Regions from separate parts of the Arthrobacter stackebrandtii genome, predicted to be linked through region 4. Evidence: riboswitches for the same ligand, from Rfam matches in the RefSeq annotation. Region 4 holds a riboswitch; each other region holds the start of a gene.
What was found. Region 4 has a riboswitch for S-adenosylmethionine ahead of JOF48_RS13065 (aminotransferase class V-fold PLP-dependent enzyme). Riboswitches for the same ligand answer to the same signal wherever they lie in the genome.
Positions count from the first base shown of each region.

Region 1: linked by a shared signal. The riboswitch ahead of JOF48_RS03255 (hypothetical protein) and the one ahead of JOF48_RS13065 (aminotransferase class V-fold PLP-dependent enzyme) in region 4 are both predicted to bind S-adenosylmethionine.
Region 2: linked by a shared signal. The riboswitch ahead of JOF48_RS00940 (bifunctional o-acetylhomoserine/o-acetylserine sulfhydrylase) and the one ahead of JOF48_RS13065 (aminotransferase class V-fold PLP-dependent enzyme) in region 4 are both predicted to bind S-adenosylmethionine.
Region 3: linked by a shared signal. The riboswitch ahead of JOF48_RS06495 (DUF1737 domain-containing protein) and the one ahead of JOF48_RS13065 (aminotransferase class V-fold PLP-dependent enzyme) in region 4 are both predicted to bind S-adenosylmethionine.

Region 1 covers NZ_JAGIOI010000001.1:782,814-790,117, forward strand. The annotation lists gene speB (agmatinase) at 1-773, opposite strand, end outside; gene JOF48_RS03240 (APC family permease) at 1,086-3,065, shown strand; gene JOF48_RS03245 (helix-turn-helix domain-containing protein) at 3,236-3,820, opposite strand; gene JOF48_RS03250 (sodium:solute symporter family protein) at 3,974-5,497, shown strand; SAM riboswitch class IV at 5,662-5,772, shown strand; gene JOF48_RS03255 (hypothetical protein) at 5,785-6,069, shown strand; gene JOF48_RS03260 (VOC family protein) at 6,085-6,459, opposite strand; gene JOF48_RS03265 (biotin/lipoyl-containing protein) at 6,736-6,969, opposite strand; gene JOF48_RS03270 (alpha-ketoacid dehydrogenase subunit beta) at 6,966-7,304, opposite strand, start outside.
Region 2 covers NZ_JAGIOI010000001.1:198,261-205,564, reverse strand. The annotation lists gene JOF48_RS00945 (Tex family protein) at 1-2,209, shown strand, start outside; SAM riboswitch class IV at 2,923-3,039, shown strand; gene JOF48_RS00940 (bifunctional o-acetylhomoserine/o-acetylserine sulfhydrylase) at 3,115-4,431, shown strand; gene metX (homoserine O-acetyltransferase MetX) at 4,533-5,633, shown strand; gene JOF48_RS00930 (hypothetical protein) at 5,776-6,231, opposite strand; gene JOF48_RS00925 (SGNH/GDSL hydrolase family protein) at 6,461-7,267, opposite strand.
Region 3 covers NZ_JAGIOI010000001.1:1,559,493-1,566,796, reverse strand. The annotation lists gene JOF48_RS06515 (LacI family DNA-binding transcriptional regulator) at 1-524, opposite strand, end outside; gene JOF48_RS06510 (UDP-N-acetylglucosamine 1-carboxyvinyltransferase) at 760-2,292, shown strand; gene JOF48_RS06505 (O-succinylhomoserine sulfhydrylase) at 2,398-3,609, opposite strand; gene JOF48_RS06500 (rhodanese-like domain-containing protein) at 3,755-4,147, opposite strand; gene JOF48_RS06495 (DUF1737 domain-containing protein) at 4,144-4,404, opposite strand; SAM riboswitch class IV at 4,488-4,610, opposite strand; gene JOF48_RS06490 (Pr6Pr family membrane protein) at 4,722-5,360, shown strand; gene JOF48_RS06485 (aminodeoxychorismate lyase) at 5,377-6,276, opposite strand; gene JOF48_RS06480 (HdeD family acid-resistance protein) at 6,280-6,888, opposite strand; gene cls (cardiolipin synthase) at 7,099-7,304, shown strand, end outside.
Region 4 covers NZ_JAGIOI010000001.1:3,007,873-3,015,176, forward strand. The annotation lists gene JOF48_RS13065 (aminotransferase class V-fold PLP-dependent enzyme) at 1-808, opposite strand, end outside; SAM riboswitch class IV at 847-960, opposite strand; gene hisN (histidinol-phosphatase) at 1,125-1,940, opposite strand; gene rsgA (ribosome small subunit-dependent GTPase A) at 2,359-3,477, opposite strand; gene aroA (3-phosphoshikimate 1-carboxyvinyltransferase) at 3,482-4,825, opposite strand; gene JOF48_RS13085 (DoxX family protein) at 4,832-5,347, opposite strand; gene JOF48_RS13090 (sigma-70 family RNA polymerase sigma factor) at 5,545-6,294, shown strand; gene rsrA (mycothiol system anti-sigma-R factor) at 6,297-6,557, shown strand; gene JOF48_RS13100 (group III truncated hemoglobin) at 6,673-7,215, opposite strand; gene JOF48_RS13105 (hypothetical protein) at 7,222-7,304, opposite strand, start outside.

The sequences.
Region 1 (7,304 bases), 2.2 Mb from region 4:
CCGGGCGCGTGCGCGGGGTCCAGGACGTCAATGTCCACGGAGATGTAGAGGGGGCGGCTGCCGATGCGGTCGCGGATCTTGGCCACCGTTTCCAGCACGCCCTGGTAGTAGACGTCCGCGGCGGTGACGATGCCGAAGCCGAAGCGGTGGTCGTCGTCGAGGTCCTTCTTGCCGTACAGCGGGCCGCGGGTTCCCACGTGGGAGATGGCCTCGGTGTCCAGGATGCCTTCCTCGACGGCGCGGCGGAACGGGGTGCCGTGCGTGTACTCTGCGCCGAAGTAGGTGTCCCAGGTGTCCAGGTGGGCGTCAAAGTGCAGCATGGCCACGGGCTCGCCGGCGCGCTCGGCGGCGGCGCGCAGCAGCGGCAGGGCAATGGTGTGGTCGCCGCCGATAGTCAGCAGCTTGGCGCCATCCGCCGTCAGGTCCAGCGCGTTCTGCTGGATGGTCTCGATGGCCTCGTTGATGTTGAAGGGGTTCACGGCCATGTCTCCGGCGTCCGCCACCTGGCAGTTTTCAAACGGGGAGACGTCCCAGGCCGGGTTGTACGGGCGCAACAGGCGTGAAGCCTCGCGGACGTGGTTCGCACCGAAGCGCGCGCCCGGGCGGTAGGAAACGCCGCTGTCAAAGGGAACACCGACCACGGCGACGTCCGCCTTGCCAACCTGGTCCAGCCGCGGCAGGCGCGCATACGTCGCAGCACCGGCGTAGCGCGGGATCTGGGAGGAATCGATCGGGCCAAGGTTCCCGTTGGCCTCGATGCGGATCTCTTTCATGGACGTCCTCGTTTCGTGTGGAAGCGTTTGGCGGCGGGTGCGCACGATTAGACGTGCGTCACACCGAAGTTGTTCACCATCGTACAACCGATGTTCACCAATGTGAACCAAAAGTTTTCTGGAAGGTACATTTTCGCGACCGTCCGCACCCCGCGGCGGCCTGCCGGCACGAAGTGCCGTGTCGGGCATCCCTTTTGGGGATTCGGCGCAAGAATGTCCGTAAAGATTTCGTCAATACAGGGCTCCGCAACCCCCAGCCGGTGCTAGTCTCCATAAGCCGCCAATGGACGGCCGGACAACGAAAGGCCGCCCGTGACATCCCTCGCCAAAGCTCCAGCAGACCCCGGGGCAACCGGAAAACCGCGGGGCAGGGCAGCCCTGCGCCACTGGCTGCTCGAGGGCATGCCGGAAAGTTCCGGCAAGCGGCAGGGCCCCCACGGCCGCCCGGATGAACACCACAAGCGTCACTCGTGGTGGCGTGTCATGTGCCTGACCGGCCTCGACTACTTCTCCACCCTCGGCTACCAGCCCGCCATCGCCGCGCTCGCTGCGGGCGTGCTCGCCCCGCTGGCCACCATCGTGCTGGTGATCGTGACCCTGTTCGGAGCCCTGCCGGTTTACAAGCGGGTGGCCCGCGAAAGCCCCCACGGCGCCGGATCCATCGCCATGCTCGAGCGCCTCCTCCCCCGCTGGTGGGGCAAACTGTTCGTCCTGGCCCTGCTCGGTTTTGCGGCCACCGACTTCATGATCACCATCACGCTCTCCGCCGCCGACGCCACCGCCCACGTCATCGAAAACCCCTTCGCACCCTCATTCCTGCAGGGGCACAACGTGGCCATCACCCTCGTGCTGATCGCCGCCCTGGCCGCCGTGTTCCTCCGCGGCTTCAAGGAGGCAATCGGCATCGCCGTGGCGCTCGTGGCGGTCTTCCTCACGCTCAACCTGGTGGTCATCGCCGTCGCGCTGGTCAATGTGGCGGGCAGCCCGCTGCTCACGGCCGACTGGTGGACGGCCCTGACCACGCAGCACGGCAACCCCGTCATGGTGGTGGCCGTGGCGCTCCTTGTCTTCCCGCGGCTGGCCCTGGGCCTGTCCGGCTTTGAAACCGGCGTGGCCGTCATGCCCCAGATCAAGGGCCGCCCCACGGATACGGAGGAAAACCCGGAGGGCCGCATCAAGGGCGCCCACCGCCTCCTGACGACTGCGGCGCTCATCATGAGCACTTTCCTCATCACCTCCTCGCTCGCCACCACCATCCTGATCCCCGCCAATGAATTCCAGCCCGGCGGCGCAGCAAACGGCCGCGCCCTGGCATTCCTGGCCCACGACCTTCTCGGCGAGGGCTTCGGCACCGTCTACGACATCAGCACCATCGCGATCCTCTGGTTTGCCGGCGCCAGCGCCATGGCCGGACTGCTCAACCTCGTCCCGCGCTACCTGCCGCGCTTCGGCATGGCCCCGCAGTGGGCCGCCGCGGTGCGCCCGCTGGTGCTGGTGTTCACCGCCGTCGCGGTTCTCATCACCATCATTTTCAAGGCCGACGTCGATGCCCAGGGAGGCGCCTACGCCACCGGCGTGCTGGTGCTCATCACCTCGGCCGCCGTCGCCGTGACGCTCTCCGCCCGGCGCAAGCGCGAGCGGGCCAAGACCATCGGCTTCGGCGCCGTGTCCGTGGCGTTCATCTACACCACCGTGGCCAACTCGATCGAGCGCCCGGACGGCCTGAAGATCGCCCTCCTGTTCATTCTGGGCATCGTCATTGTCAGCCTGCTCTCCCGCATGCGGCGCTCGTTTGAACTGCGCGCCACGTGGATCCGCATGGACGAGGCCGCCATGAACTTTGTGGCCGCGGTGGACGAGGGCACCATCCGCATCATCTCGCACGACCCCAAGACCCGCAGCGCCTCCGCCTACCGCCGCAAGCTGGCCCACGCGGCGTCCGTCAACGAGATCGGCGACCCCCGCGAGGTGCTTTTCATGGAGGTCATCGTGGACGACTCCTCCGACTTTGAAACCGCCCTCGAGGTCCGCGGCATCACCCGCCACGGCTTCAAGATCCTGCAGGTCCACTCCTCCAACGTCCCCAACACCATCGCAGCCGTCCTTCTTCACATCCGCGACGCCACCGGCCTGATCCCGCATATTTACTTCCGCTGGACGGAGGGCAACCCCATCAAGAACCTGCTGAAGTACCTGTTCATCGGCGAGGGCGAGATCGCACCCGTCACCCGCGAGGTCCTCCGCGAGGCCGAGCCGGAGCTGACCCTGCGCCCCTGGGTGCACGTGGGCTGAGGAACGGGGTAGCGCCCGACGGTGCGTGCTCCCTGCCGACCCATCTATGACGCCGTTGTTGCAGCGGAAAGCGCTTGCTTACTCGCTTTTTGTGCAACAACTGCGTCATAGTCGGAGAGACGGGCCGGCAACTCGGCTTCCACCACAATGCCGGGTGTCATGGGAAGCGCCTAGCCGCCGGAGCCCGAGGCGGCCGGCACCAGGATCCACAGCGCCTCAACAGGCCTGTCCGTGAGGTTTTCCCAGCTGTGCGGTTCCCGGCCCGGGAAGGACAGGGTGTCCCCCGCCTTGAGGTCATAGGATTCCTGCGTCATGCGCAGCCTCAGTTCGCCGCTGACGATGTGCAGCACGTCCACGTCGCAGTCCACGGCATAGAGTTCCGATTCCCCGCGGCCGAACGGTTCAATGGTGGCGCCAAGGATCTGCAGGCGCCGTTCGGAACGCGACGTCAGGAGCCGCTCGACAATCCCCTCGCCGCCCAGGGAGATGCGGGGGCCCTCCCCGCGGCGGGCCAAATGGATTTCCGGGGCGGAAAAGAGGTCGCCGATGGAAATCGAAAGCACCTGGCACAGTGTCACCAGTGAGGCCACACTGGGTGAGGTCAAATCCCGCTCGACCCGGCTCAGGAACCCCTTGGTGAGCCCGGTTGCATCGGCCACCTGCTCGATCGTGAGCCGCTGGTCCTGCCGAGCCGCACGGATCCGTGATCCGATCGCCACCGGATCGGTGCTGGGTTCCAGGGGCAGGGCTTTCATGGGGCTCCTTGCAGGACGTGGCCGCCCCGTGTTTTCAGACGGCATATTGACTGTAACTACCATCACAGTTTAGCCTAATAGACAACAATTGTTGCTTTAGAGGCAATTTATTACTTGGGGACCAATCATCAACTTCGCGCACTGGAGCTTCGCATGGACTTAAACATAGCCATTGTTGTCTTATATTTGGTGGCCATGCTGGCCTTTGGCTGGTGGGGAAAGTCCCGCACCAAGAACAACAGCGACTTCCTCGTGGCCGGCCGCCGCCTGGGACCCTTCCTCTACACCGGCACCATGGCCGCCGTCGTCCTTGGCGGCGCCTCAACCGTGGGAGGCGTGGGCCTGGGCTACAAGTTCGGCATCTCCGGCATGTGGCTCGTGGTGGCCATCGGCATGGGCGTGCTGCTGCTCAGCCTGCTGTTCGCGCCCACCCTGCAGAAGCTGAAGATCTACACGGTCTCGCAGATGCTCAGCCTGCGCTACGGCCAGGAGACCACCAAGATGTCCGGCATCGTCATGCTGGCCTACACCATCATGATCTCGGCAACCTCCACCGGCGCCTATGCCACCATCTTTGTGGTGCTCTTTGGCTGGGACCGCTGGCTCGCCATCGCCATCGGCGGCGTGATCGTGCTGATCTACTCCACGATCGGCGGCATGTGGTCCATCACCCTGGCCGACCAGGTGCAGTTCATCATCAAGACCGTGGGCATCTTCTTCCTCATGCTGCCCTTCGCCTGGAACGCCGCCGGCGGCCTGTCCGGCATCCAGGACAGGGTGGAAGCCAGCTTCTTCCAGTGGGACGGCATCGGCACGCAGACCATCATCACCTACTTCGTCATCTACACGCTGGGCCTGCTCATCGGCCAGGACATCTGGCAGCGCGTCTTCACCGCCCGCACCCCGCAGGTGGCACGGTGGGGCGGCGCCTCGGCCGGCATCTACTGCGTCCTGTACGGCATCGCCGGCGCCCTGATCGGCATGGCAGCCGCCGTCGCGCTGCCCACCATTGACGTGGCAAACCTTGGCAAGGACGCCGTCTACGCCGAGGTCGCAACCTACCTGCTGCCCATGGGCATCGGCGGCATCGTAATGGCCGCCGCCGTGGCCGCCATGATGTCCACCGCCTCCGGCGCCCTGATCGCCGCCGCCACCGTGGCCCGCAAGGACGTCGTCCCGTTCGTGGCCAGCTGGTTCGGCAAGAAGATCGACACCTCCGACACCTCCAACCCCGAGCACGACGTCAACGCCAACCGCTGGTACGTCCTGGTCCTTGGCATTGCCGTGGTCGCCATCTCGATCGTGCTCAACGACGTCGTGTTTGCCCTGACCATCGCCTATGACATCCTCGTCGGCGGCCTCCTGGTGGCCATCATCGGCGGCCTGGTCTGGAAGCGCGGAACCGGCCTCGGCGCCGCCTGGTCCATGGCCGTGGGCTGCATTGTCACGATCGCCTCGCTGATCCTGTACGCCACCGGCGCCATCCCCAGCGCCGACGGCATCTACGCCAACGAGCCGATCTACTTCGGCCTGGCATCCTCGCTGATCGTCTACGTGGTGGTGTCCCTGCTGACCCCGCCCACACCGGCGCACATCCGCAAGGCCTGGGACGACCGCCTGGCTGCAGCCGCCACCGACTCCAACCCGGACGAGGAAGCCCCCGCCCTGGCGAAGTAATCTGGCCCCCAGCATCCGGCCCGCAGAAAACGCCGGGAATCCGCAATTCTTCAAGGATTCCCGGCGTTTTTTGGTGCCGTTTATTAATGGTCGACGGCGGCGGGTTCCGTAATATATTTCGGAACCCGCCGCCGTCGCGCTTAAAGGACGTACAGTGGGACCAGCTTCAAGAGATGCGGCGCCAAGCTCCGACTGGCCGCACGCCAACCCCATGCTTCACGGGTGGTTCGGATGAGGAAGCGGCCGGCGGGGACCTCCGCAGGCAAGAGCAAGAGAAGGTTCAGGCCATGTCATTTTCCGTTGTCGCCCCCTCCACCCGCCCCGCCGCCGCCCACACGCGCGGGATTTCGGTGCTGCCCGCCGTTGACGTCAACCTCGGCGCCGTCACCTTCCTGACCCCGAACGGGCACCGCGCCTTCTGGTCGCCGGACCCGGCCCTGCTGGTCTCCGCCCTGGGCCAGGCGGTCCTGCCGGCACGCTGGATTCCGGAGATCAGCACCCTGGTGATCACAGTTGCGCAGACCGGGGTGCGCGCCGGGCGCGGCATTGGATTCAAGCTGGAAGCCTACTAAGCACCCGCCCCGCTTCTAAAAGTACGGCTGCGTGATGAGTTCCAGGCCGTGCCCGGCAGGGTCCCTGAAGTAGACGCCGCGGCCGCCGTGCTCGGTGTTCGTCTCGGCTGCGCGCGCCATCTGCGGGTCGGCCCAGTATTCGATGCCGGCCTCCTTGAAGCGGTTGAGCGCGCGGTCAAAGTGCGCGTCGTCCACCAGAAAGGCGTAGTGCTGCATCTGGATCTGAACCGGCGGCTCGGCAAACTGGAGCATGACCCCCTCGGCCAGGGTGATGTTGGTGAACGGGCCCCAGGACTGTGCGGGCTCGGCTTCCAGGATGTCGCAGTAGAAGCGGGCCGAGGCAGTCCGGTCAGTGGCCGCGATGATGGTGTGGTTGAAAGTTGCTGGCATGGTGTTTTCTCCTTCGCTGGGTGGTGTCGCCCGCCGTGCGGCGCGGTTCGCCGCGGGCGGGGCTGGGTTCAGCGGTGCGAAGGAGGTGCCCGGCTTCGGGCGCGGCCGGAACGGGCGCGGTTCAGGAGCCCGCCGGCTTGCCAATCCGTGCGTGGCGCGAGGCCGATCCGGTAATCACAAGCTCATATTACCTGGGCCGTCCCATGACACGGACACGAAGAACACCTGCCGCATGCGGCAGGTGTTCTTCGTGGGCCGGCCGGCCGCTTGGAGGAGTCAGGGCTCGATCACGGCGATGACAGCGCCCTGGGCCACCTCGTCACCCTCGGCCACCCGAAGCCGGACGGTGCCGGAAACGGGGGCGTAAATCTCGGCGTCGACCTTGTCTATGGCAACCTCGGCGAGCAGGTGCTTTTCCGCAACCACTTCCCCGTCGGCCACGTACCAGGTGGCCAGGACGCCGGGCTCGGAGCCATCCCCTGTCATCATCGGGAACAGGACTTCACTCATGCGGCAACCGCCTTTCGGACCGCGGCCTCAATGCGTGTGGCCGTTGGCAACACAGCATATTCGAGTTCTTGGGCGTATGGAATGGGTGTATCCGGCATGCAGACCCGGCTGAAGTGCGTCAGCAGGGTGGGGCTGTGCTCGGCGATCGTGGCCGCAATCTCGCCGGAAAGGCCAAAGGACTGGTAATCCTCGTCGACCACGATGACCTTGCCGGTCTTCGAGGCCGTGGCGATGATGGTCTCACGGTCCAGCGGAACCAGCGACCGCAGGTCCAGGACCTCGACGCTGATGCCCTCGTCCGCCAGCTTCTCGGCGACGTCCAGGCTGTGGTGCAC
Region 2 (7,304 bases), 2.8 Mb from region 4:
GGCCGCCGCCACCAAGTCGGAGCTGGAGGACTTGTACCTTCCCTACAAGTCCACGCGCAAGACGAAGGCGGATGCCGCCCGCGAGGCCGGGCTCGAGCCGCTGCTCGATGCGCTGTTGTCGGACCCGTCCAAGTTCCCCGCCGTGGAGGCGGACTCCTTCATTGACGCCGGCCGCGGCGTGGCCAGCGCCGACGACGCTTTGGCCGGCGCCCGTGCCATCCTCATTGAGCGGGCCGGCCAGGACGCGGTGCTCGTGGGCGAGCTGCGAGAGCGGCTCTGGAAGACGGGCAGGCTCCGTTCCGCCGTCAAGACCGGCAAGGACAACGAGGGCGAGAAGTTCAAGGACTACTTTGATTTTGCCCAGCCGCCGCACACACTGCCCAGCCACCGCGTTCTGGCCCTGCTCCGCGGCGAAAAGGAGGGGATGCTGACACTGGACCTGGCGGAAGCCGACACCCGTGACGCTGATGCCCAGGCCCAGGCGCGTGCCGCCTATGAAGGTGCCGTGGCCCACTCACTGGGGATCACCGAGTCCGGCCGTGCCGCCGACACCTGGCTCATGACCAGCGCCCGGCTGGCTTGGCGCACCCGCATCCTGACCCGCCTGTCCGTGGACCTGCGCGTGCGGCTGTTCCAGAGCGCCGAAGAGGAATCGGTACGGGTTTTCGCCGCCAACCTCCGGGACGTGCTGCTGGCCGCACCGGCAGGAAACCGCGCCACCCTGGGCCTGGACCCGGGCCTGCGCACCGGCACGAAGGTGGCCGTCGTGGACGGCACCGGCAAGGTTGCCGCCACCGACACCATTTACCCGCACGCCCCGGCCCGGAAGTGGAACGAGTCCCTCTCCACGCTGGTCCGGCTGGCCCAAAAGCACAACGTTGAGCTGATTGCCATCGGCAACGGCACCGCCAGCCGCGAAACTGACAAGCTGGCCGCGGAGCTGGTGGCCGAGCTCAAGCGCCAGAACCCGGAGAGCAAGGTCAGCAAGCTCGTGGTCTCCGAGGCCGGTGCCTCCGTCTACTCCGCCTCGGCGCTTGCCGGCGCCGAACTGCCCGGCATGGACGTGTCCCTGCGCGGCGCCGTCTCCATCGCCCGCCGCCTGCAGGACCCCCTGGCCGAACTGGTCAAGATCGAACCCAAGTCCATTGGCGTGGGCCAGTACCAGCACGACCTCACGCCCGCCAAGCTCGACCGCTCCCTCGATGCCGTAGTGGAGGACTGTGTCAATGCCGTGGGCGTGGACCTGAACACGGCCTCGCCCGCGCTCCTGGCGAGGGTGGCCGGCGTCGGGCCCCTCCTGAGCGAAAACATTGTGGCCCACCGCAATGAAAACGGCCCGTTCACCAAGCGCCGCGAACTGCTGAAGGTGGCGCGGCTCGGCCCCAAGGCCTTCGAGCAGTGCGCAGGGTTCCTGCGGATCACCGGGGGAGCGGAGCCGCTCGACGCCTCGAGCGTGCACCCCGAGGCGTACGGCGTGGCCCGCAAGATCCTCGTTGCGGCGGGTGCCAAGCCGGCTGAAGTCGCTGGCGGCGTTTCGGCCGTGGCCTCCGTCAACCCGGCCGACTTTGTGGACGGCGACTTCGGCCTGCCCACCGTCACGGACATCATCGCGGAGCTGCAAAAGCCCGGCCGCGACCCCCGCCCCCGCTTCGAGACCGCCACATTCACCGACGGCATCGAGAAGATCACCGACCTGCGCCCCGGCATGATCCTCGAGGGCACCGTTTCCAATGTGGCCGCTTTCGGCGCCTTCGTTGACATTGGCGTGCACCAGGACGGGCTCGTCCACGTCTCCGCCATGAGCCACTCGTTCGTCTCCGACCCCCATACTGTGGTCAAGTCCGGCCAGGTGGTGCGCGTGAAGGTCCTCGAGGTGGAGCCGGAGCGCAAGCGCATTTCGCTCACCCTGCGCCTCGATGACGAGGCCGGCCAGCCTTCAGGCGGGAAGTCCGACGCCGGCTCCCGCGGTTCCGGGCGCCCCTCGCCCCAGGGCGGGGGTGCTGAAGGGCGCGGACGCGGGCAGGGTGCGCGCGGTGCCGGGCAGGGCGGAGGTCGGGGACAGGGCCAAGGCGCCGGCGGCCAGGGGCAACGTCGGGGCCAGGGCCAGGGCCAGGGCCAAGAGGCCGTCCGCCCCTCGCGCGAATCCGCCCCGGCTCCCGCCAACACCGCCATGGCCGAGGCGCTGCGCCGGGCGGGGCTGGGGAAGTAGCGTCGCGGTGCCGGGCGGGGACCGCAGCGGGCCTTCGAGCGGTGGCCTCCCGGCGATTCACGCGGTGGCGGTTGTTCCATGGCGCCGGGTGCCGGAAGGTGGGGCCGGCATCCCGGGCCGCGACCGCCATCGAGAGCCGGGCGCCCAAGTACTGTTTGCCGCCAGCGTCCGCTGAAAACCCGCACCATGCCGCCACCAACCATGCCGCGGGGCAGATATTGCGAACCGCCAGGGTTGCACAGGGGGCGGATCGCAACATCTGCCCCCTCGTCGGCACTGCAGTTCTCGAGACGATGAAAATGGCCCTGTCGTCGCTTCGAATCTACAGATACGGCCCCTAAACGAGCTCCCCAATGAGCCGCCAAACGAGCCCCCGGACGACCGCATTGCAGGCCTTGTCTATGTTGTCGCGGACGTCCGGAAACCTTGTCTGTGTTGTCGCGGACGGCTAGGGGCCTTTTCTGTGGCCTCGGCGGCGCCGGCCGTTAGGCTTCACCGTGACCCGTGACCTCTGGCGTCGGCAGCAATCCGGGGGCGTCGACGACCACGGCGGCAGGTGCGGATTCGCTGGTACGGAGCCATCCGGCGTCGTTCATGAATCATTTATTCGCCATATGCCATTTCTGGGTTGGAATTTCAAGCAGAAGTTCGCTAGAAGTCATAAAGTCGTCACAATCTTGCAAGCGCGCAAAGTTTCTTCCAGACTGGTTGCAGGTCATGAGTGTCAGCGAACAGCCCCGGCTAGCTGACCGGCAACCCTCCTTCCGCGGTGGGGTGCCCCGGGTGAAGACCAGGCGCCGGACCAACCGGTCACGGCGCAAGCGCGGGCCATTCGCACCTTGACCCTCCACGCACCACGCGCGGGAGGCTCACAGTTGCAGGCCTCTAGTGTTAAGGAAACAGCCATGAGCAACGGTTGGTCATTTGAAACCCGTCAGATCCACGTAGGCCAGGAGCCGGACGTCACCACTGGTGCACGGTCGCTGCCCATCTACCAGACGACATCGTTCGTGTTCCCGTCGGCCGAGAGCGCCGCCGCCCGCTTTGCCCTGGCGGAGCTGGAGCCCATCTACACCCGCCTGGGCAACCCCACCACGGCTGTCGTGGAAGACCGCATTGCCAACCTCGAAGGCGGTGTCGGTGCGCTCATGCTCGCATCCGGGCAGGCCGCAACCACGTTCGCAATCTTGAACATTGCCGGCGCCGGCGACCACATCGTCTCCAGCCCCAGCGTCTACGGCGGCACGTTCAACCTGCTGGCCCACTCGTTGAAGAAGCTGGGCATCGAGGTCACGTTTGTCTCCGATCCCGACAACCTGGATGAATGGCGTGCAGCCGTGCGCCCCAACACCAAGGCGTTTTTCGGCGAGACAGTCTCCAACCCGCGCCAGGACGTGCTGGACCTGGAAAACATCAGCGCCATCGCCCACGAGGCCGGCGTGCCGCTGATCGTGGACAACACCCTCGCCACCCCGTACCTGATCCGCCCCATCGAGTGGGGTGCCGACATCGTCATCCACTCCGCCACCAAGTACCTGGGCGGGCACGGCAACGCCATTGGCGGCGTCATTGTGGACAGCGGCAACTTCGACTTCGCCGCCAACCCGGAGAAGTTCCCCGGATTCAACACCCCCGACGAGACCTACAACGGACTGGTCTACGCCCGCGACCTCGGCGTGGGCTGCGCACTGGGCGCAAACCTGGCCTACATCCTCAAGGCCCGCGTACAGCTGCTGCGCGACCTCGGTTCCGCCATTTCACCGTTCAACGCCTTCCTGATCGCCCAGGGCATCGAGACGCTGAGCCTGCGCGTGGAACGCCACGTCAGCAACGCCGTGGCGGTCGCCGAGTGGCTGGAGGCCAACGAAAACGTTGAGGCTGTCGCCTACTCCGGCATCCCCTCGAGCCCGTGGTTCGAACGCGGCCGCAAGTACGGTCCCCACGGCACCGGCGCAGTCATCGCCTTTGACATCAAGGGCGGCGCCGAAGCCGGCAAGCGCTTCGTTGACGGACTGGAACTGCACTCGCATGTGGCCAACCTGGGCGACGTCCGCTCGCTGGTCATCCACCCGGCTTCCACCACGCACGCACAGCTCTCACCCGAGCAGCAGCTGGCGGCGGGTGTGCGCCCGGGCCTGGTTCGGCTGTCGGTGGGACTGGAAAACGTCGCGGACATCATCGCGGACCTGGAAGCCGGATTCCGCGCAGCCAAATCAGCGTAAGCCACGTGAATCCAGTGATTCCGACGGCTGTGGAGCGCAAAGTGTTGTCCCCTGAAACCGACGCCGGCACGGCAAAGCCCGCGGCCGCCTGGTCCACCTCTGTGGGCCTGGGCGGCGGCGTGCTGCGCTCAATCCACATCGGTGAACTGCCGCTGGAGGCCGGGGGCGCGCTGCCCTCCGTCACCATGGCCTTCGAATGCTGGGGCACCCTCAATGAGGCCGGCGACAATGCAGTCCTCATCCAGCATGCCCTGACCGGCAGCACCCACGTCAGCCGCGGCGACTCCGAAGAAGACGGGTGGTGGGAGGGTCTCGTGGGCCCGGGCGAGGTCATCGACACCGACAAGTTCTTTGTGGTGTGCGCCAACATGCTCGGCGGCTGCTACGGCACCACCGGCCCTTCCAGCGTCGCCGCTGACGGGCGCCCCTACGGCTCCCGCTTCCCGTTTGTCACCATCCGCGACTCGGTCGAGGCGGAGGCGCGACTGGCCGACCGCCTCGGCATCAGCTCCTGGTACGCCGTCATTGGCGGTTCTATGGGCGGGGCGCGGGCCCTCGAATGGGCTGCAAGCCACCCTGACCGGGTGCGGAGGTGCGCCGTCGTCGCTTCCTGTGCCGCCAGCACGGCCGAGCAGATCGCCTTTGCCCAGGCACAGGTGCTCGCCATCCGCCAGGATCCCAACTTTGCCGGCGGGGACTATTACGACGGCGCACCTCCCACCTTGGGCTTGGGGCTGGCCCGTCGCATTGCCCACATCACCTACCGTTCAGAGGAGGAGATGGGCGGGCGCTTCGGCCGCGACGCGCAGGATGGCGCCACCATCAGCCATGGCCGGCTGGAGGCCCCCGGGGATTCCCGTTACAAGGTGGAGAGCTACCTGGACCACCAGGCCCACAAACTGGTGGGACGATTCGACGCCAACAGCTATATTGCCATCACCGAGGCGCTCATGAGCCACGATGTTGCCCGCGGCCGGGGCACCCTGGAGGAAGCCCTCGCCGAGACGGCGGGTGTGGAATTTGTGGTTGCCGCCGTCAACAGCGACCGGCTGTACTTCCCGGCACAGTCCGAGGAGCTGGCGGCCGCGCTGCCCGGCCAGGTGCCCGTGGCGCGGATCGATTCACCCATCGGCCACGATGGTTTCCTGACGGAGGTCGCAGCCGTGGGAGGGCTGCTCAAGGAGTCGTTCTTCCGGGATTGAAGCACGCCGCCGTCATAAGGGACGTCACTCAAAAAACCCGCCCCGGGGAGCTCCGGGGCGGGTTTTTTGATGCCATGTCGCGGCTCGAGGCTGGGCTTGTCAATGGCCCGGCCCCAGCCTCGGCGTCTTCAAGAACTTCTGGCTAGAACTTCTTGAAGATGCCCTCGCGGTACGCCGCATACTGGTCGGCGTCGACCTGGCCTGCACGGCGCGCCGCGTCGAGGGCATCCAGCTGGCGTTTGAGCTCGGCCTCGGCCTGCATCCGTTCGTTCAGGTATCCCGTGGTCTGGTGGCCGTGAGAACTGTCGTAGCCCTTCAGCGGCACACCGTTGAGCAGTGTTCCCACGTAAGGAGCGGTGCCGCCCTGGTGGGCCGTCCCCGTTTGTTGCGGGAGCTTGGCCTGCGGATGCTGGTGGGCGGGTGCGGCCAAGTGGGGGTTCGCCTGCTCCGCCCGCCTCTTGCGCGCGGACGCCCGGAAGAAGGAAATGAACAGGCCCGCGGCAATGATGATGAATATGAAGTACGGCGGCAGGCTGAATGAGGAAGGCGACGACGCGGCGACACTTCCCGCAGCCAGCGGCACAAGCACAACGGTCACAAGGCACCTCTTTCAGGTAGGGCGCGCGGTGGGCGTGCCTCCTTCCATCCTAGTCGCCCGGTCCGGCTGCGGCCCGGCCCGGCAGGAACCATGGGCCCGGTCCGGCGGCCAGTAATCGCAATTCGCGGTGGGAACTATGGGCCCGGCGCCAACCACTGGCAAGGCCCGGCGGCACCTACAGGCCAAGCGCAGCGGCATGCACCGACGTCGTGAGTTCCCGGGGTGACGGCTAGGCCTCCGGCGGGCCGAACACCGGGCCGGGGGTGGGGCGCTTGGCAGAGACGCCGTCGCCGGAAGACTGGTGGCGGATACGGCGCAGCACCCACGGGACCAGGAATTCACGGGCCCAGACCAGGTCCTCGGCGCGGGCGGCCTGCCACTTCTGCGGCGGCAGCGGCGTGGCGTCCATGGGAGTGAGGGAGTGGCGGACGTTGAGCGCGTGCAGCACCATCATGGCGATGGTGTGGTGGCCCAGCGGGGAGAAGTGCAGTCGGTCCTCATCCCACATCTGCGGGTCGGTGAGCTGGCGCAGGGACCACATGTCGCCCACGATCGCGTCATGCCGGGCTGCAATGGTGCGCAGGTTCTCGTTGTAGATGGCCACGCGGCCGCGGATCAGTCCCAGCACGGGGGTGTCGCGGATGTCGGGGCCGTTGAGGATGATGACGTTTGCGCCGGCTGCCGTCATGCGCCCGACGGCCGCGTCGAGCTGTTCCGCGAGGGCGTCGGGGTCTGATCCGGGGCGGATGAGGTCGTTGCCGCCCGCGGAGATGCTGATCAGGTCCGGCTTCAGGGCCAGTGCCGGTTCCAGTTGTTCGGCCAGGATGGGCGCGAGGAGGCGGCCGCGGATGGCGAGGTTGGCGTACTTGAAGTCGTTGCTGCCAAGGCTCAGCTGTTCGGCAACACGGTCCGCCCAGCCGCGGTGGCCACCGGGGCTGGAGGGCTCGGGGTCGCCGATTCCTTCGGTAAATGAGTCGCCCATGGCGACATATCGGGTCCAGGGATGCTGCAACAAAGTATCATTCACGCTATACATACTGCCCGGTAACATCCCGGGTGCGCCAGCCCAACGT
Region 3 (7,304 bases), 1.4 Mb from region 4:
ATTTGCGTTGCGCTGCGCCCGCCCGCAACCTCGTCCGCCATGACGGAGCGAAGCCCGCCCTCCGGGTCAAAGCAGTTGGCAAGAACGGCAGGAACTCCGTGCATGGCCGGGTGTGGCGTGTGCGGACGCATGCTCTCCGCGGCAAACACCAGGGCGTCCACCTGCCGGTCCAGAAGCATGGTGAATGCACTGTTTTCGCGGGCCTCCTGATTTTGGGTCTCGATGACCAACAACAGGTATCCGGCATCGAACGCGGCGCTGCTGGCACCCTGCAGGAGCTCACCGGCGAACGGGCCGCCGGCGATGGTGTCGGTGACAACCCCGATGGTGTGGGTCCGCTGGGCCTGTAGTGAACGCGCGACGGCGTTGGGCGTGTAGTTCAGTTCCTTGGCGGCCGCCAGAATGCGCAGCTGCTTGTCCTTGGCGATATTGCCGTCCGCCCTGCCGTTTAGCACGAAGCTGACTGCGCTGCGGGAAACGCCGGCGCGGTTGGCAACGTCCTGGGAAGTGGCCTTGCGTGCCATGGAGCCTCCTAAATCGTGTTAGGCCAGCTTACTGCCTCAATGTTGCGCCGCGACGGCGGATGTTTCAGGCGTGGCGGACCCGCCGGTGTACCGTGGAGTAACAAGCGGGGCATTAACGCACAACTGACAGCGCATTTATCGCACATGGCGATTATTTACGTGAATTTTCTTCAAAGACTGTCCAAAAGGTCACATGATCCCGGGGAATTATGCATACCGTGATATAAATGCACTTATGACTCAAGTGGCTGCAGAAACTGTCGGCGTTTTGGTGCGGGATGCACGGAACGAAAAAGGCTGGACCCAGGGCGAGCTGGCATCCCATCTCGGAACCAGCCAGAGTGCCGTGGCGCGGATGGAACAGGGCAAGCAGAATCTGAGCCTGAAGATGATCCAACGCATGGAAGACCTCCTCGAGGCGAATCTCTTCAGCGTCGGGGCCGTGTCCAAAAACGCCGTCACCCACCTGCGCGTGCACGGCGGCCGCCAGCTTTCCGGCAGCGTTGACGTGAACACCAGCAAGAACGCAGGCGTGGCTCTGCTGTGCGCCAGCCTGCTGAACCGCGGCACCACCACCTTGCGCCGCGTGGCCCGGATTGAGGAGGTCAACCGCATTGTTGAGCTGTTGACGTCCATTGGCGTCGAATGCACCTGGCTCGATGACAACGACCTGCAGATCCGCCGCCCGGAGGTGCTGGACCTGGCGCAGATGGACATCGCCGCCGCCAAGCGCACCCGCAGTGTCATCATGCTGCTGGGCCCGCTCCTGGACGAGGAAAACCCCTACCGCATCCCCTACGCCGGCGGCTGCGACCTTGGCACCCGCACCGTGGAGCCGCACATGCAGGCACTGCGCGAGTTCGGCTTGGACGTCAACGCCCACGACGGCTTCTACCTGGTCCAGGCCCCTCGCAGCGACGGCGAAGACCGCACCTTTGTGCTCACCGAGCGCGGGGACACCGTCACCGAAAACGCCATCATGGCCGCCGCCCACCGCGAGGGCACCACCGTCATCCGCAACGCCAGCCCCAACTACATGGTCCAGGACCTCTGCTTCTACCTGCAGGGCCTGGGCGTCACGGTGGAAGGCGTGGGCTCCACCACGCTGACCATCAAGGGCAAGTCCCGCATCGACGTGGACATTGAGTACGCCCCCTCCGAGGATCCCATCGAGGCCATGTCGCTCATCACGGCAGGCATCGTGACCAAGTCCGAGGTCACCGTGCGCCGCGTACCCATCGAGTTCATGGAAATTGAGCTCAAGGTGCTCGAGCAGATGGGCTTCCGCTACCTCAAGTCGGCCGAGTACGTGGCACGCAACGGCAAGACCCGCCTCGTGGACATCACCACGCTGCCCTCCGAACTGAAGGCCGCACCGGACAAGATCCACCCCATGCCTTTCCCCGGCCTGAACATCGACAACCTGCCGTTCTTCGCCGTCATCGCCTCCTGCGCCGAGGGCACCACGCTGATCCACGACTGGGTCTACGAGAACCGTGCCATCTACCTCACGGAACTGAACCGCCTCGGCGCCGGCGTCCGCCTGCTGGATCCGCACCGCATCGACATCACCGGCCCCACCGCCTGGCGCGCCGCGGAAATCGGCTGCCCGCCGGCACTGCGCCCGGCAGCCTGCATCCTGCTGGCCATGCTCGCCGCGAAGGGCACCTCCGAGCTGCGCAACATCTACGTCATCGAGCGCGGCTACGAGGACCTGGCCGAGCGCCTCAACACCGTGGGCGCCGAGATCGAATACTTTCAGGACTGATCCGGCTCGGCTTCTTCCCCGAGCACGACGGCGGCCGGTGACCTTTCGCGCGAAAGGTCACCGGCCGCCGTCGTGCTTGGGAGGGACGCCCGTACAGTTCAGCCCCTAGATTGCTGCCAGCGCCGCCGCGAGGTCCTTCTTGAGGTCGTCCAGGTCCTCGAGTCCCACGGACAAACGCAGGAAACCGTCGGAGAGCCCAATCGCTGCACGGCCCTCCGGCCCCATGGCGCGGTGGGTGGTGGTGGCCGGGTGCGTGATCAGGGACTTCGCATCGCCCAGGTTGTTGGAGATGTCGATGATGGACAGCGCGTTAAGCAAGGCAAACGCGGCGTCCTTGCGCGTTCCGGAGGCCGGTTCGGCCAGCTCAAATGTCAGCACGGTGCCGCCGGCCTTCATCTGCTTTTTGGCCAGCTCGTACTGCGGGTGCGAGGGCAGGTGGGGGTACAGCACGCGGGCCACCTGCGGCTGCGCCTCGAGGAATTCGCCGAGCGCCAGCGCGTTGTTGCACGAGTGCGTCACGCGCAGGTTCATGGTCTCCAGGCCCTTCGTCAGCACCCAGGCATTGAACGATGACAGCGCCGGCCCGGTGTGGCGCATGAGGTTCTTCACGGGCCCGTCGATGAACTCCTTCGTGCCCAGGATGGCTCCGCCCAGCACGCGGCCCTGGCCGTCAATGTGCTTGGTGCCCGAATACACGATGATGTCCGCGCCGAAGTCGCCGCAGCGCTGCAGCAGCGGGGTCGCGAACACGTTGTCGGCCACCACCTGCGCGCCCGCCGCATGGGCGAGGTCGCACACGGCCTGGACGTCGATGATCTCCTGCATCGGGTTCGACGGGGACTCAAAGAACACGGCCGTGGTCGGCACCGAGAGCGCCTCGCGCCACTGCTCCAAGTCCGGCCCGTCCACAAACACGGTCTCCACGCCCCAGCGCGGGAGCAGTTCGTTCAGGATCACAAAGCAGGAGCCGAAGAGCGAGCGCGACGCCACCACCCGGTCCCCGGCAGCGAGCAGCGCGCCCAGGGCGGTGAACACGGCCGACATGCCGGACGCCGTCGCAAAGCATGCCTCCTTGCCCTCCAACAGCCGCAGCCGTTCCTGGAACGTGGCCACCGACGGGTTGCCGTAGCGTGAGTACACGAACCGGTCCACCTCGCCCGTGAACGCCTGCTCGGCGGCCTCCGCGGACTCGTACACAAACCCGGAGTTCAGGAACAGGGCCTCGGACGTTTCCTGGAAGTTGCTGCGGTCAAGGCCGCCGCGGACGGCTTGGGTGTCCTCTGCCCATGTGGCTGCGTGCTCATTAAAGTTGCTCAATGGTGGTTCCTTGGCTTTCGCTTGTGGTGCTGGTGAAGTACGACGGCGGCCCTTGCGCCATGCGCTTGGCGCACCCCGGGGCCGGTTGGGTTTGGTGTGCCTGCCGGTGGTGGCCGCCTGCGGCTGGCTGGCAGGCCGCGGCAGGCTAGTGCCAGGGCAGCTTGCGGTTCTTCCAGCCGTTGACCACGCGTTCGCCGTAGCGGTCGGGCTCGCCTTCAAACCCCTCGAGGATGTTCCACGCCGTGTAGCCGGCGGCGGTTGCCGCCTCGGCGGCGGCGATGGAGCGGGCGCCGGAACGGCACAGCACCACCAGCTCGGTTCCCGGCTGGACCACCTCGGCCAGCTCGCGCAGGAAGTCCGGGTTGTTGTGGCCGCTGCCCAGGTTCCACTGGATGAAGGCGGGCTTGGCGTTCAGCGCCGAAATGTCCGGCACGCCGATGTGCTGCCATTCACCCTCGGTGCGCACGTCCACCAGGACGGCGCCCGCCGCCACGCGCTCCCACGCCGATTCCGGGCTCACGTCACCTGCGTAGCTCATGCGATGCCCTCGCCGTCGAACTCAAGTTCGGCGTCCAGATCGTCAACCGCGGTGGCGACAGCGGCGTCGCTGACGGCCACGGCGGCGGGCAGGATCACGGCCTGGGCGGCCACCACGGAGGTGCCGTCAAAGGTCACGGCCGGTCCGCCATGGAGCACATACCCTTCCGCGAGGGCTTCCGAAACCCGCTCACAAAAGACGCGGTCGTCGGGGCCGGTGATGAGCCGGTAGGCCAGGGGGGATTCGTGCGCGGACATGGGTACTCCTCATTGCAAGTAGCCGACGCAGCAAGCGGGAGCTGGGGGCGGTGCCTGGGGTTGGGCCAAAGACGCCGCGGGATGGTTCACGCTTGCAAATTGCCAGCCATGGATCACTGGGTTTGCCGAGTATTCACCTGAGGCACCCCGCCGGAACAGAGGGTTGCCGTCCAGCAAGTCAGGGCTTGGCGCTGGCACTCATTACTCCCTTTGAAAATAACACACGCATGCTCCCGGACCGCCACCGCAGGGCGAGTATGGCGCAACATGACGGAAATCAGCAGACGCGCGGGCCCCGGCACTGGCATCATGAATCCATGACCACCACGCGCATGTTTGCCGCCGTCCGCTTCGCCTTTGGCGCCACGACCCTCGCCGCCGTCGGAATTCAGCTGGGCATCCACATCAGCCACGGCTTCAGCGTGCTGAACTTCTTCAGCTATTTCACCAACCTGTCCAACATTTTTGCCGCCGCGGTGCTGGTGGTTGAATCGGTGCTGGCCTGGCGCGGGAAGGACCTTGGCCCGGCCTGGGCGTTGCTGCGCTGCATCTCGGTGGTGTGCATGGCACTGGTGGGCATTGTGTTCAGCGCCCTGTTGCGGGATGTCGACCTCGGCTCGCTCCTGCCCTGGATCAACACGTGGCTGCACTATGTCATGCCAGTCGCCATCGTGGCAGACTGGCTCATCTTCCCGCCCCGCCACCCCATCCCGCTCAAGCGCATCGGCGTGGCCGTGCTGTTCCCGCTGGCCTACCTCGCGTACTCGCTGGTCCGGGGCGCGGCCACCGGCTGGTACGCCTACCCTTTCCTGAACCCGGCCGACGGCGGATACGCTGCGGTCCTGCTGACCTGCCTCATCATTGCGGTGGTGTTCGTGGCCACGACGGCGCTGGCCATGTGGCTGGGCAACAAGCTCGGCGCGCGGCACACCAGCCGCGACAGGTCCTACGCCTAGCTGTACGCGGGGCGGGCTATTCCGTTGCGGCCAGCAGCGCCGACAGCTCGGCTGTGAGCGCGGCACGGGTGGCAGCGTTGCCGATTTCCTGTCCGTCGATCGAGTTGACCGGTGCCAGCAGGCGCAGGCTGGAGATCAGCCACACCGCGTCGGCATCCAACAGGTCGGCGGGTGTGACGGGGCCGTAGCCCAGCTCCCAGCCGGCCTCCCTGGCCGCAGCGAACAAGGCGCCCTGGGTGGTGCCCGGCAGGATCCCGGTGTCCAGGTGCGGGGTGATGAGGCGCTTGACCGGGATGCCGGAATCATCCGAGATGTGTGCCAGGAGGACCGATGAGGTGGGACCCTCCAGCACAAGTTCGTCGTTGCTGGTGAAGATGACGTCATCGGCGCCTACGCTGTGGGCGTGGCGCAGCGCCGCCATGTTGACCGCGTAGGACAGGGTCTTGGCACCCATGAGCAGCCAGGGTGCCCGTGCGGCAATGTCACTGTCGTAGCCGCGCTCCAGCAGGACCACGGCCAGGCCCTTCTCGCGCTGGGCTGCCGCGGACGGGGACACGGGCGCCACGGTGACCCATGAGGTGGGCGAGTCGGCGCCCTCGGGCCCGCGCGTGGAAATGAGCTTGACCACGCACTGCCCGCCGTCAGGGGAGGCTGCGGCGTAGGCCGTGAGCGCCGTCGCAATGGCCGCCTGCCACTCACCCGCGCCGGGGATGGACAGGTCCATGGTGCGTGCGGATACGGCGAGGCGGTCCAGGTGTGCCTGCATCTTGCGGGGCACACCATTTACTGCGAGGAGGGATTCAAAAACCCCGTCACCCCGCGTGAGGCCCTGATCCGTGGCCAAAATGGTGGGGATCGAGGCGTCGGCCAGGCGGCCTGCGGGGTGGACGGGGTCCAGGAAAACCAAAACTGTCATGCGTTAGAGCTTAGCGGCCTTCAGGAATTCCTTGCCGAAGGTGAACGCGCGGATCACGCCGACAACGCCCAGGATGACCAGCATGATGGCGCTCATCATGACCAGCCAGAATGCGGTCCAGCCCGGAATGGCCAGCACGGCGATGCCGGCGATGATGCTGATGATGCCGAAGATGATGGCCCAGCCGCGGCTCTCCGCCTTGCCGGACTCAACCAGGGCAATGATGCCTTCAATGATCCAGCCGATGCCGATCATGATGACAGTGAAGATCAGCAGCGCCTCGCCCGTGGCTGCCGAGTTGCGCAGGGCGATGATGCCCGCGACCATCACAAGCAGGCCCAGGACGATGTTCAGTGCGCGCATGCCGCCGGAGATGCTGTGTCCGAAGATGCCCACGCCCACCTTGATGGCGCCGGCCACCAGGAAGTAGATGCCCAGGATGACGGCCACGACGGCAATGGTCTTCACCGGCCACACGAGCAGGATGATGCCCAGGACCACGGCGATGATGCCGCTGACGCCGAAGGCAACGCGCATGCCGTTGATGGCCTTCTTGGTCAGGGTTGCCGGATCAAGTGCGAAGATGTCGATAGTTTCTTGGGAAGCGCTCATTGTTGCCTCAGCTATTCGTGGTAGGTCAGCCAAGCATAACTGTTGGCCACCGGTGCGCGTGGGAGCGGCGTTGCGGCAATTTCGGCGGATAAGGTGGTGTCACCGGAGCGGGCACGACCCGTCCGGCATTCCGCGACGTTGGGCACGGGAGGTGCGGTGGTTTGGACAGCGATTAGCCTGCCAACGGGCAGTGCATGGGTATCGGCCCTGCTGGTGTTGGTCGACTTGGTCATCCGCGTCGTGGTGCTGGGTGTCATTCCCGGCAACCGGCGCCCCACCACCGCGATGGCCTGGCTGCTGTGCATCTTCTTCCTGCCGTACGTCGGGCTACTGCTGTTCCTCATGTTTGGCAATTTCCGGCTCTCTCGACGGCGGCGGGAGACCCAGGACGACGTCAACCGGCGAATCGTCGAGGG
Region 4 (7,304 bases):
GGTGCGGGGCCCCGGCGTCGAGCCAGTCGGGGCGGCCCACCAGGACGCCTGCACCAAAGGGGGCGTAGAGCTTGTGGCCGGAGAAAGCCAGGTAGTCGATGCCGCTCGAGGCCAGGTCGATGCGGCGGTGCGGGGCGAGTTGCGCGGCGTCAACCACGATCCGGGCGCCGTGCTTGTGCGCCAGCGCGGCAAGCTCGGCCACGGGCAGGACCTCGCCCGTGACATTGGAGGCGCCGGTGACGGCCAGCAGCACCACGTTCCCGGCGCGCAGCTGCGTTTCCACGCGGGCCAGGGTCGAGGCGATGGAGCCGGCGGCAACCACTGACCTGTGCGGGAGCGCCTGCCACGGGAGGAGGTTCGCGTGGTGCTCGATGTCCAGGTAGAGCACCTCACCGTGGGCGTTGGAGCGGCCCTCGGTGAAGCCGCGCTGCTTCAGGATGGATTCGACGCAGCCGGCCAGGAGGTTCAGGGAGTCGGTGGTGTTGCGCGTGAAAATGACGGTGTCGTCTGCGCGGGCGCCCACAAACTTGGCCACGATGGTGCGGGCGTTCTCGTACACCGAGGTGCTCACCTGGGAAGCGTATCCGGCCCCCCGGTGCACGCTGGCGTAGTAGGGCAGCACCTCATTCAGGTGTGCGGCCACCTCTTCCACGGCCGGGGCCGAGGCGGCGTAATCCAGGTTTGCATAGCGCACATGCCCGCCGGTGATGAGGGGCGCGGGCAGTTCCGCACCGACAACCGGCAGCAGGGGGTCGGCGGCAAGTCCGGACAATTTCAGGGTGGCTGATTCCAACAGGGCAGAGCTCATGAGTAGTTCCTTCGACGAAGGACCCTTGGGTGCCAAGGAGTCCGCGCTTGCCAAGACCGCTCCGGCCTGGCCAGGTCGTCACCCGGGGCACCCCGCCGCGAAAGGAGGGTTGCCGGCCAGCAAACCGGGGTTTAGCGCTGGCACTCGTGACCTATGCACAAGAGATTAGCCCAACTTTTTGACATGTGCATTTGTTACGCCGTGTGTCGTCACCTGGCCTGGCCGCGGCGCAGGGCAACGAACAAGTGCGACGGCGGGAGTCCGCCGTCGCACTTAACCCACCTGTGCTTCTACCTGGTTGGGGAGGGTGTGGGCATCAGCTGAGGAGGTCGTCCCAGCTGGGGTTCAGGCGCTGCAGCACCTCCGTGTGCAGGATGGAGTTGGTGGCCAGGGCGTTGCCGCCGTAGGGGCCGTCGACGCCGTCGAGCGAGGTGAAACGGCCGCCGGCCTCCTGCACGATCGGGACCAGGGCGGCCATGTCGTAGAGGTTGAGCTCCGGCTCGCAGGCAATGTCCACGCTGCCCTCGGCGACCATGCAGTACGACCAGAAGTCGCCGTACGCGCGGGTGCGCCAGACGTCGTCGGTCAGTGCGATGAAGTCATCGCGGTTGCCGCGCTCCTTCCATCCGGTCATGGAGGAATATGACATGGAGGCGTCCTTGAGCTCCGTGACGTTGGAGACGCGGATGCGGGTGGCGGAGGCGAGGGACTTGCCCATGTAGGCGCCGGTGCCCTGGGCCGCCCACCAGCGCTTGCCCAGTGCGGGTGCGCTGACGAGCCCAACAACGGGAACGCCGTCGTCCACGAGTGCGATCAGCGTGGCCCAGACGGGGACGCCGCGGACAAAGTTCTTGGTGCCGTCGATGGGGTCGATGATCCAGCGGCGCGTGCCGTGCCCGCTGCTGCCGAACTCCTCGCCCAGGACGGCGTCGCGCGGGCGGACGCGGGCGAGCTGGCTGCGGATGGATTCCTCGGCGGCCTTGTCGGCGTCCGTGACCGGGGTCAGGTCCGGCTTGGTTTCGATGGCCAGGTCGAGGGCCTTGAAGCGGGACATGGTCAGGGAATCCACGCTGTCCGCGAGCACGTGGGCGAGGCGGAGGTCGTCGTTGTACGTCTGGGGTTCGATGGTCATGGTGATTACGCTATCGCGGATTGGGCCCGGGTTCGGGCAGGGCCACTCCCCAACGACCTTATGCGCAGCGACGGGCCGGCACCGTGCGCATGGCCAAGCCCGTGTTTGGGTATGCGCAAGATTCACCTCCCAACGTGGCGCCAGTGAAGGAGCTGCGCCCGATGCCACCCCGAACCGTGCGCATGGCCAAAGCCGTGTTTGGGTATGCGCCAGATGGCCACCCAACTGTGCGCATAGGACCCAAGGGAGGGGCTTTGACCGCGGCCTGCCGTTGACCACGGCCCTGCCTGCGCAAGCTGGTCCGTGACGGACTCCCGCTCCTGCGCGTGGTTTGGGCACAACCACGCGCAGCCCAAGAGTGGCGCATCGTTTGTCCGTGACCGAGCGCAGGAGCAGGGCGGGCCGGGCGCCGTCGGGGTCAGTCGGTGACGCCGAGCTCCTTCTCAGCCGCGCGGCCTTCGGTGCGGTCGCTGGTGCCGAGGAGGCGGCGCAGCGACGCCAGGCGGGCCGGGCCGGCGTCGCCCGCGCTTCCCTCGGCAACCCACGGATCCAGTCCGCAGTTCACGGCGGCGCTGTCATGCTTGCAGCCGCGTTCGCAGTTCTCGGCGCCCGGGGCCAGGTCCGGGAAGGCCTGCAGGATCCGGTCGGCGTCAACATGCGCCAAGCCGAAGGATCGGATGCCGGGGGTGTCGATGATCCAAGACCCCGGCAGGCCGTCCTGCAGCTGCAGCGCCAGCGCGGACGAGGACGTGTGCCGCCCGCGGCCGGTGACGGCATTGACGCCGCCGGTGGCGCGCTGGGAACCTGTCAGGGCGTTGACCATGGTGGACTTGCCGACGCCGGAGTGCCCCACCAGCACGGAAACCTTCCCATCGAGATAGCCGTGCAGCTGCTCGACGGCGCCCCCGGCCAGGAGGGCGGAGTCGCCGTCGTCGGAGCGGGCGTCAATGCCGGAGGCGCCGTCCGCGGCCGTGCGGCTGATGATGACCGTCATGTCCAGGTGCTCGTAGTTGGCGAGCAGCTCGGCGGGGTCCTTGATGTCCGTCTTGGTGATCAGCAGCAGCGGCTCGATGCCGGAATCGTAGGCGGCCACGAGGGCGCGGTCGATGAAGCCGGTGCGCGGCTCCGGGTTGGCGGCGGCCACCACGATGACCAGCTGGTCGGCGTTGGCCACCACCACCCGCTCCACGGGGTCGGTGTCGTCGGCGCTGCGGCGCAGCAGCGTGCGGCGCTCCTCGACCCGGACCAGCCGGGCCAGGGTGTCGGGCTTGCCGGAGGTGTCCCCGACGAGCGCCACAAAGTCGCCGGCCACCACGGGGTTGCGCCGCAGTTCCCTGGCCCGGGCGGCGATCAGGGTGCGCTCGGTGGACAAGTCCTCGTCGACGATGGCGGTGTAGCGCCCCCGGTCCACCGTGATGATCCGGCCAATAACCGCGTCGTCATGGGCGGGCCGGTCCTTGGTTCGCGGCCGGCTGCCCTTCTTGTTGGCCCGGACGCGGACATCGGATTCGTCCCAGTTGCTGTAATCTCGTGCCATGCGCCTATGCCCCGGCTTCAACCGCCGAAGCGTTGTCCGCACTTGATGACGGTTCGGCGGTCTGGGCCACCATGGCCGCCCACATGGCAGGGAAGGCCGGCATGGTCTTGGCGGTGGTGGCGATGTTCTCAACCTCGACGCCGGGCACGGCCAGTCCAATGATGGCGCCGGCCGTGGCCATGCGGTGGTCATGGTAGCTGTGGAACACCCCGCCGTGCAGGGGGGCAGGGTTGATGATGAGCCCGTCCTCGGTCTCGACGGCGTTGCCGCCCAGTGCGTTGATCTCCGCCACGAGCGCGGCGAGGCGGTCGGTCTCGTGCCCGCGCAGGTGGGAGATGCCGCGCAGCTGCGACGGCGTCGAGGCCAGGGCGGCGATGGCGGCCGTGGAGGGGGCCAGCTCCGAGGTGTCGGAAATGTCGACGCCGAGGATCTCGGGGCCGCCGGTGACAGTCAGGATGCCGTCCTCCAGGGTGACCGTTGCGCCGAACTGGGGGAGGATCTCACGCCACTTGTCGCCCACCTGGGTGGTGTTGGACGGCCAGTTCGGGATGCGGACGGTTCCGCGCGTGGCGAGGGCAGCCGCGAGGAACGGGCCGGCGTTGGAGAGGTCCTGCTCCAGGGACACATCAAACGCGGCGACGGGGCCGGGCGTCACGATCCAGTTCAGCGGAGTGGAGTCATCCACCACGACGCCGAGGGAACGAAGCACCTCCACCGTCATGGAGATGTGGTCCACGCTGGGCACGGACTCGCCCACGTGCTCCAGGTGCAGGGGTGTGTTAAAACGGGCCGCAACCAGCAGGATCGCGGAGATGAACTGCGAGGAGCCGCCGGCGTCGACCTGCACATGGCCGCCGTCCACGGAGCCGGTGCCGTGGACGGTGAACGGCAGGAAGCCGTCTTCCGCGTCTTCGACCCGCACGCGGAGCCCCTCCAGCGCAGCCACAATGGGAGCCATGGGGCGCACCAGGGCCGCGGGGTCGCCGTCGAACTTCACGGCCCCGGAGACCAGCGCGGCCAGCGGCGGGACAAAGCGCATGACCGTGCCGGCAAGCCCGCAGTCAACGGTGAGGCCCGCGGGGGCGGTGAAGCCGGCCGGGATGGGCGTGACCACCAGGTCTGGGACGTCTCCTGCGCCCGGCATCTCGGTGATGCCGGCGCCGAGGGCGCGCAGCGCACCGATCATGAGGTCCGAATCGCGGGACTGCAGCGGGGCGCGGAGGCGGGATTCACCGTCGGCAATGGCTGCGAGGACAAGGTACCGGTTGGTCAGCGACTTGGACGCGGGGATGGTGACGGTGGCGTCCAGGGGGGTGGCGGAGAAGGGTGCGGGCCAATGGGCGGTCATGTGTTGTTACTGTCCTGTCACGTCGTGGGCGAGGGCGCGGACCTGCTTGTCCGCATTCTGCAACTGCTTCTTGGTGTTCTTCTTGCCGGCCTCAACGAGCTTCTCGGAACGCCAGGCCAGGCCGGGGCGCCCGGCAGTGTCAACGCTGGCCAGCAGCGCACCGCCGATCAGGCCGATGTTCTTGCCCAGCTGGTTGCGGCGGTGGGCGCGGTTTTCCTTGGTGGACTGGTCCGCGTTGCGGTACTCGGCCACCGTGTTCAGGCCGGCGGTCAGCGCCAGCACCACGGCGGCGGGCCGCGCGAACTTCCCGGTGGCCAGCAGCACGCCGGCACCCACCTGCGTGCCGGCAATCACGCGGGCCAGGTTCTTCTGGCTCGTCTCCACGGGCAGGGCGGCACCCAGCGGGCGCAGGACCGGTCCCAGCGAGACCGCGGTTTGCTCGGCATTGCGCAGCCGGTCGATGCCGGAAAGGATGAACGAGGACGCCAGCATGGGGCGGGCAAGGGCGCGGACAATGGTCAAGGAAGCCTCCTGTATGGTGCTCGTTGCCTTCCGGCGGTGGCGGCAGCCGGGCTGCGGAAGGCTCTTGCTGTGTACAAGTCTCCCACCTTGGTGCCGTGTTTGCGGAATATCCGACGGCGCCGGCCGGTTTGCATCATTAGCGGTGCCTTGCGAAGCGGGCATCCAAGGGACGCACCATGCCATGGAAAGGAACGCCAATGCAGACACTGAGCCCACAGGCCGCGCCCGCAGCGGGCTTCCAGCTGCAGGTGAGCATAGACTCGAAGGTGATGAACATTTCCGAGCCTGAGCAAACTGTCAGCACCGAACCGGCCGTTGTGGTCACGGACGTTGCCGGCGTTGATGTTGCCAACGAGACCACTGAAGCCAGGCGTGCACGTTTTGAGCGTGACGCCATGGTGTACGTTGACCAGCTGTATTCGGCCGCCATGCGCATGGCCCGCAACCCCAGCGACGCCGAGGACCTGGTCCAGGAGGCCTACACCAAGGCGTTTTCAGCGTTCCACCAGTACAAGCCGGGCACCAACTTGAAGGCCTGGCTGTACCGGATTCTGACCAACACTTACATCAACCTGTACCGCAAGCGCCAGCGCGAGCCCCTGCAGTCCAACGCGGACACCATTGAGGACTGGCAGCTGGCACGGGCGGAGTCGCACACATCGAAGGGGCTGCGTTCGGCCGAGGCCGACGCCTTGGACCACCTGCCTGATTCCGACGTGAAGAATGCGCTGCAGGCCATCCCGGAGGAGTTCCGGCTGGCCGTGTATTTTGCCGATGTCGAGGGATTTGCCTACAAGGAGATCTCTGAGATCATGAACACGCCCATCGGCACCGTGATGTCACGGCTGCACCGGGGGCGGAAGCTTTTGCGTGACATGTTGGCTGACTACGCCGTGGAGCGCGGCTACCTCAGGGAAGCCGACCAACTAACTGAGACGGAGAAATGACCATGGGCGACTGCCAAAGCCTGGGCGATTGCGACGACGAGCGCATCGTGCGAATTTATGAATACTTGGACGGTGCACTGTCCTGTGACGACCTCGGTGAGATCAAGGCCCACCTTGACGGTTGCGCCGACTGCTCGCACGAGTACGACCTCGAATGCGTCATCCGTTCCGTGGTGAAGCGCTCCTGCAAGGAGGCTGCCCCGGAAACCCTCAAGGCTGCCATCCTGGCCCGCCTCCACGAAGGCCGCCCCGCCTCGGTCTGACCGCTGCTGCCCGGCGCGGTCTGGGCCCTCTGCCATGGGCGTGCCCGCTGCCGTCGGCCGCGCCTGCAGCTTGGCACCCCGGCCGGGCGCGTTTGGAGGACCCGGCCCGGGGGCTTTATGCGTCCGGGCGCACGGAAATGGTGCTGTACTGGCTCGCCGGACGCCCCGTCACCCGCCGGTGCAGCGACCCCGCAATCAGGTGGGCCTGCACCTTGGCCATCTCGGCCTTCTCTCCGGCAAACAGTTCATCCACCGTTTTGGTCCACAGCTGCAGCCACCGGTTGAAGTGATCCAGCGTCAGGGGTTCCTTGGCGTTGATGTCGAAATGGATCTTCAGCGCATTCCTGCTGTACAACCCCGCCTTGAACAACACCGTCTGCCAGAAGTCGGCCATGATGGGCATGTGGCGCGGCAAGTCCATGTGCGTGACCTCCGTGAAGATGTGCCCAATGAGCTCGTCCCGGAACGCCTTGGTATAGAACGCCTCCACCAGAAGCAGCACGTCCTCCCGGGTGGCGATGTCCGCCCGCGGGCAGCCGACCTCGCAAGGGGAGCTGCCGCCGTCGTGCTGGTTCGCGGCAGCTGGGTAGCTGGTGAGGCTCGACGCCGTTCTGCCGGAGTTCAGCGGTTGGCGCGCCGCCCGTGTTGTGCCTTCCATGGCCGGCTACGCCGCCAGTTCGAGGACGATGAGAATGCCAGCCAGCGGCAGCGCGGCCACCTTGAGCATCTCCGAGACGATATAGCTGA